Regions from separate parts of the Ralstonia sp. SA306 genome, predicted to be linked through region 1. Evidence: predicted binding sites of a transcription regulator. Region 1 holds the regulator's gene; each other region holds the start of a gene.
What was found. Region 1 encodes NrdR, which represses ribonucleotide reductase genes. Its sites were predicted from a motif close to CACNANATNTNGTG; they were not measured.
Positions count from the first base shown of each region.

Region 2: the regulator NrdR is predicted to act here: its motif matches at 1,423-1,436, upstream of M1D44_RS01480 (ribonucleoside-diphosphate reductase subunit alpha).
Region 3: the regulator NrdR is predicted to act here: its motif matches at 1,147-1,160, upstream of M1D44_RS05270 (ribonucleoside triphosphate reductase).

Region 1 is NZ_CP096451.1:2,225,350-2,227,617, reverse strand. Features, by position in the region: gene M1D44_RS10670 (pilus assembly protein) at 1-432, shown strand, start outside; gene M1D44_RS10665 (type IV pilin protein) at 435-914, shown strand; gene nrdR (transcriptional regulator NrdR) at 947-1,411, opposite strand; gene glyA (serine hydroxymethyltransferase) at 1,537-2,268, opposite strand, start outside.
Region 2 is NZ_CP096451.1:305,428-307,695, reverse strand. Features, by position in the region: gene M1D44_RS01480 (ribonucleoside-diphosphate reductase subunit alpha) at 1-1,235, opposite strand, end outside; gene M1D44_RS01475 (alkaline phosphatase family protein) at 1,887-2,268, shown strand, end outside.
Region 3 is NZ_CP096451.1:1,105,841-1,108,108, reverse strand. Features, by position in the region: gene M1D44_RS05280 (dicarboxylate/amino acid:cation symporter) at 1-347, opposite strand, end outside; gene M1D44_RS05275 (DHCW motif cupin fold protein) at 718-1,059, shown strand; gene M1D44_RS05270 (ribonucleoside triphosphate reductase) at 1,196-2,268, shown strand, end outside.

The DNA of each region.
Region 1 (2,268 bases):
GGCTGGAAGCTCGCGCTGCCCAGCACCACCACGGGCTCTGGTTCGAGCGCGGTCACGAACTATGAACAGGTGGTCTATAACCCAACGCTGGCCTATGGCATGTTCATCGTCAATACGACCGTGCCAGGCACGCAGCAGGTTTTATCCTGTAGCTCGACGCCAGCATCTGGCTACACCATGGCCATTTCGGTCGCATCGGGTGGGGCAGGTACCGCCTCGTTCTTCGGCGACAATAACAACAATTTCCCGACCCTCAACGGCGGCATTGTCAGCGGTATCGGTTTGAGTGGTACCGGCACTCCGTCTATCGTGACCGCCAATAAGCTGCCGTACCTGGTGCAGCAGACCGTCAGCGGCACGGGTACGGTCAACCAGATCAACCCGAGCGCCGCCGGTGTTGGCTCTCGCATGACTTGGACCAAGCTGCGCTAATCATGAGCCGAACCAAGACTCCCTCCTTGTCCCCTGGCGAAGGCGGTTTCTCCTTGATGGAGTTGATGATTACGGTAGCGATCATCGCCATCCTGGCCCGTATTGCCTATCCGTCCTACCAGCAGTACATCCTGAAATCGCACCGCGCGGATGCGAAGACGGCGCTGCTGGATCTGGCAGCACGCCAGGAGCGGTTTTTTACACTGCAGAATAGCTACGCAGCATCGCCTGCCTCCCTCGGCTATGCGGCGGCGAGCTTTCCGTTCGCCATTCAGTCTGGCACGCAGTCGTACTATCAGCTGAATGTCGCGGTAACGGGCACGGCAGGCGCGAGTGGTGCGGCAGCGCCTGGCTATTCCGCTTCTGCTGTTCCGGTCAGCCCGCAAACGGCCGACGCCTGCGGGACATACACCATCAACCAGCTCGGCGTGCAAGGCAACGTCGGCATGGCGGCAGGTACTACGTCAGCGCAGTGTTGGTAACAGGAAAGAAAAAAGGCCTCCAGGGCTTTTGTTCATTTCCGCACATTCGTCGCCGCAATCTCATCCAAAACGTCGCGAAATTCCGACACATCCTCAAAACTCCGATACACCGACGCAAACCGGATGTACCCGATCTTGTCCAGCCGCTTGAGTTCGCGCATCACCAGCTCGCCCACGCGGTCGCTGCCGATTTCCTTCTCGCCGTGGCTGAGGAGTTTTTCTTCGATGCGGGCGATGGCTTCGTCGATGGCTTCGGCGGAAACGGGGCGCTTGCGCAGCGCCAGCCGCATGGAGTCCTTGACCTTGTTGCGGTCGTAGTCGACGCGGCTGCCGTTCTTCTTGACGACGGCGGGGAAGAACAACTCGATGCGTTCGTAGGTCGTGAAGCGGCGGTCGCAGGATTCGCAGCGACGGCGGCGGCGTACGGTGTCGCCTTCTTCCGACATGCGGGTATCAATCACCTGGGTGGCCGCGTGGCCGCAAAAGGGGCATTTCATGCCGGTGGTCTCCTCGGCAACCTCAAAGAACGCACTGCGCTAAAAGAACAACGCCGCGATGGCCCGGGCGGGCGCATCGCGGCAGGGTACTACGTGGCCGGAAGATCCGGCCATCGGCGGATGCCTTAGGCGTAGACCGGGAACTGCTTGGTCAGCTCAGCCACCTTGGCGCGCACGGCGGCGATGTTCGCCTCATCGTGCGGGTTGTCCAGCACATCGGCGATCAGATGGGCGACCTTCACGGCCTCGGCTTCCTTGAAGCCACGCGTGGTCATGGCTGGCGAACCCAGGCGCACGCCCGAGGTCACGAACGGCTTTTCCGGGTCATTCGGGATTGCGTTCTTGTTGACCGTGATGTGTGCGTCGCCCAGCACCTTTTCGGCTTCCTTGCCGGTGATCTTCTTGGCGCGCAGATCGACCAGCATCACGTGGCTTTCGGTGCGGCCAGACACGATGCGCAGGCCGCGGGCCATCAGCGTTTCAGCCATGGCGGCGGCGTTCTTCACGACCTGTTGTTGATAAGCCTTGAACTCCGGCGACAGGGCTTCCTTGAACGCCACGGCCTTGCCGGCGATCACGTGCATCAGCGGGCCGCCCTGGATACCCGGGAAGATCGCCGAGTTGATGGCCTTCTCGTGCTCGGCCTTCATCAGGATCACGCCGCCGCGCGGGCCGCGCAGGCTCTTGTGCGTGGTCGTCGTCACAAAGTCAGCGTGCGGCACGGGGTTCGGGTACACGCCCGCGGCGATCAGGCCGGCGTAGTGCGCCATGTCCACCATGAAATACGCGCCGATCGACTTGGCAATCTTGCCGATGCGCTCGAAATCGATGCGCAGCGCAAATGCGGATGCGCCGGC
Region 2 (2,268 bases), 1.6 Mb from region 1:
CGCACGTTGGTCCAGTCGTTGCCCAGGCCGCCTGCGAACTTCGACAGCAGCGCGTTTTCCTTCAGCGCCTCGTAAATGCCGTCCAGATCATCCGACACGGTGGTCAGGTAGCACGACGACAGCTGCGAGCGGCGCGTGCCCGAGTTGAACAGCGTCGGCGTGCTCGACATGAAGTCGAACGACGACAGCAGCTGGTAGAACTCGATGGCGCGGGCTTCGCGGTCGATTTCGTTCAGCGCCAGGCCCATCGCCACGCGCATGAAGAATGCCTGCGGCATCTCGATGCGGGTTTCGTTGATGTGCAGGAAATAGCGGTCGTACAGCGTCTGCAGGCCGAGGTAGTTGAACTGGAAGTCGCGCGAGGCGTCCAGCGCCGCACCCAGGCGGGCCAGGTCGAACTGCGCCAGCTTGTCGTCGAGCAGCTCGGCGTTGATGCCGCGCTTGATGAACTGCGGGAAGTAGTCGACGTAACGCGTGCTCATTTCCGCTTGCGTGACTTCTTCGCCGAGGATTTCGCGGCGGATCGTGTGCATCAGGATACGCGCCGTGACCTGGCTGTACGCCGGGTCCTTTTCGATCAGGGTACGCGAGGCCAGGATGGCCGAGTCGTACACCTGCGTCATCGGCACGCCTTCATACAGGTTCTTGACCGTTTCCTTGAGGATCGGCTCCGGGTCCACCGCTTCGCCCAGGCCTTCGCAGGCCGAGACGATCACGTTGCGCAGCGCCGCCATGTCCAGCGGGCGGGAGATGCCGCCGTCGGTCACGTTCAGGCCGATGAAGGCCGGTTGCTGCTGGGTTTCGCCGGCTTGCGCGCGCTCCTGGGCGCGGCGCTCGCGATACAGCACGTAGGCGCGGGCAACGTCGTGCTCGCCCGAGCGCATCAGGGCCAATTCCACTTGGTCCTGCACGTCTTCGATATGGAACGTACCGCCGTTCGGGCGGCTGCGCAGCAGTGCGCGCACGACGTTCTGCGTTTGTTGGTCGACCAGCTCGCGCACACGCGCGGAAGCAGCGCCCTGCCCGCCATTCACGGCGAGGAAGGCCTTGGTCATGGCCACGGCGATCTTCGAAGGCTCGAAGCTGACCACGGCGCCGTTGCGGCGAATGATCTTGTAGTCGGCAAGGTTGACGCCGGAAGCGATGCCGGTGGCCACGGCCGTGCCGCCAGCGCTTTGCGCAAATTGCGAGGGGTTGGCGGTGCCGGAGTGGATTTCGGATTGGGCCGTCTGCATGTGGACTCCTGTTGAACCGTTCGTTTTTTATTGGCTCGCCGAGCGGGTGACCCGTTGGCGAACCCTCGCGCTACGCGGAGAAATGAGACGGAAAAGACCCTTGCCTTTTCTCAGCTCCCAAGCGTCGGCTTGACCCGCCGTACGCCCGCCCCCGCGTGGCGCCGAAATAAGAATCCCGGAAAGTCACCACTATATCTAGTGTGTTACCCCGGGATTGGCCCTAAGTATAGTGGATCGATCAAACAAGACCAGTCTTGACAGATGGCGGCGAAGGGGGGTTTTCTCAACCCAAATGCAGTGCCGCAAACCCGCCATCCCAGGCAGCACAACGGGTCGGCGGGACTGGCGTGCGGCGTCGCAATGACCGCCTCTTCAGAATAATTCTTTCTATCGACGTCGCAAGTTCAATAGACGTCACCTCATCCACGGTAGGGGCATGTGTGCCGCGCACAGCACTGGTGCAGACGTGCTGCGCTCCGCGCCCTCCTGGACATTCCCCCCGCTCAAGAAATCCGAATAGCCGCATCAGCATTCTTGCCGCGGCTGTCACTTGAGCGACAGGCCCCAACCCTACGCTTCGGTCGCATTGCAGGGAGCGCAATCACAGCGGTGGGACACCGAGCGCCGCACACAACGACCGAGGAAATCGACATGGACTGGAATCAACCCGCCCGCCGCCTGCTGACGGCTGCGCTGGGCACGACGGTGGCCGCCACGCTGGCGACCACCTTGACCGCATGCGGCGGCGGCGACAGCAGCCCCATCGCCAACCAGGGCAACACGGACGCCCCGACCACCAGCGCCAGCAAGAAAGTGCTGGTGGTCGGCGTAGACGGTGCCACCTATGCGCAGGTGCAGAGCGCGCTCCTGCAGCGCAGCTTGCCGAACCTGGGCACCCTGGCGGTGATGCCGGCTTCGACGGGCGGCACGCTGGGTACCACCACCGCCCAGGCGCCGCTGGACACGCCAAGCTGGGCCACCGTGCTGACCGGCACCTGGCAGAACCGCCACAGCGTGACGGACGACACCGTCA
Region 3 (2,268 bases), 1.1 Mb from region 1:
AGCGCGAGGTTCATGTGCACGCCCGGCTGGAAGAAGTTGACCAGCAGCATGCCCAGCGCCAGCGACGTGGCCGACGCACATACAAACCAGATCATCGCGCGCAGTCCCACGCGGCCGACCGAGCGGCCGCCGCTCATGCTCGCCAGGCCCGTCACCAGCGTCGAGAACACCAACGGCGCGATGATCATCTTGATCATGCGCAGGAAGATGTCGGTGATGATGCTGAAGTACGAAGCGATGTCCTTGGCCGCCGCAGCGTCCTTGGCATATTCGTGGCAACCCCAGCCGACGGCAATGCCCAGCAGCATTGCCAGCCCGATATGGGAGGTCAGACGTTTGGTGTTCAAGACTTTCTCCAAGGAATACCGTGGCCGGAGGGACGGCGCGCGGCAGACGCGGATCTCATGGGGCCAAGGGCCGGCCCAAGTTCGTCACGCTTTGTAAAAAGCGACGATATTAGAGAAGCGCATGACGATCGTTATGTCGATGTTGCATGGCACCATGCAATTTCTGCATACATTGATATGACGCCGTCGACACCTTGCTGCGATGCCGCACAGGCAGTGGAATCAGCCGGTCAGAAGCGGATTATTGAGCCGCACGCAATGCCGTCGCGGCGTACTGAAAAGCGACTTTTTGAGCATATGAAATGCGACGCCTGCGCCACGTAAGCCGTTGATACCATCATGGGCTTACGTCACCCACCGGAGTCTCGCGATGAAAATGGCGCCCTTCGCCTTTGGCACGACCGACTGGTCCGCCGTTGAACTTACCGAACACACCGGCGAGACCGGCATGGCGATCTGGCGCACCCGCTACTTTGGCGACGAGCCGGACCGCATCCGCGTGCGCATGGTCGAGTACACGCCCGGCTACCTGGCTGACCATTGGTGCAAGAAGGGCCACATCCTGTTCTGCCTGGATGGCGAACTGGAAACCACACTGGAAGATGGCCGCAAGTTCATCCTCACGCCCGGCATGAGCTATCAGGTGGGCGACGATGCGGAAGCCCATCAGTCGTACACCAGGAACGGCGCCCGGCTGTTCATCGTCGACTAATGGCGACACGCAGTGTCCGCGTCGCACGCGGCCCCGGTTGACCGGGGTCAAGCGATTTCAAGATCAAGGTCTTTAAGACTCACAGACCACAATATGTAGTGCTAGTCTGACTCCATACCACTAGATGGAGTACCTCATGACGAGCACACAGGTCACCAGGCAAGTCACCAAGCGCGACGGTTCATTGGCACCGTTTGATGCGCAAAAGATCTGCCAGGCCATCGCGGCTGCCGGCCAAGCCACCGGCGAATTCGACGCCGTCGAGGCGCAACGCCTGACCGCGGGCGTGCTCGGACATCTCTCCCCGCTCCCCTGCCCCGGTATCGAAATCATCCAGAATTGGGTGGAAGAGGTGCTGGTAGACGCCGGCTATTGGCGCACCGCGCGTGCCTACATCGTCTACCGCGAGCAACACGCCCGGCTGCGTTCGCTCAAGCACACGCTGGTCGATGTCGAGAGCACGATGGACGAATACCTCGAGCAGCGCGATTGGCGTGTCAATGCCAACGCCAATCAGGGCTACAGCCTTGGAGGTCTGATCCTGAACGTGGCAGGCAAGGTCACCGCCAACTACTGGCTTTCGCATGTCTACAGCCCCGAAGCGGGCACAGCGCACCGCGAGGGCGACATCCACATCCACGATCTCGACATGCTGTCGGGCTACTGCGCAGGCTGGTCGTTGCGGCAGTTGCTGACAGAGGGATTCAACGGCGTGCCGGGCAAGGTGGAAGCGACGCCACCGCGGCATATGTCGGCAGCCATCGGACAGATCGTCAATTTTCTCGGCACGCTGCAAAACGAGTGGGCCGGCGCGCAGGCGTTCAGTTCATTCGATACGTACATGGCGCCGTTCATCCGCCGCGATGCGATGTCGTATGCGGCGGTGAAGCAGTCCATGCAAGAGCTGATCTACAACCTGAATGTGCCCAGCCGCTGGGGCACGCAAACGCCGTTCACCAACCTCACGTTCGACTGGACTTGCCCTGCCGACCTGCGCGAACAGGTTCCCTACATTGGCGGCGAAGAGATGCCCTTCACCTACGGCGATCTCCAGCCCGAGATGGACATGATCAACCGCGCGTACATCGAGGTCATGATGGCCGGCGATGCAAAGGACCGCGCGTTCACGTTTCCGATTCCGACCTACAACATCACGCCGGACTTCGATTGGGAGCACCCCAACACCACGTTGCTGTTCGAGATGACGGC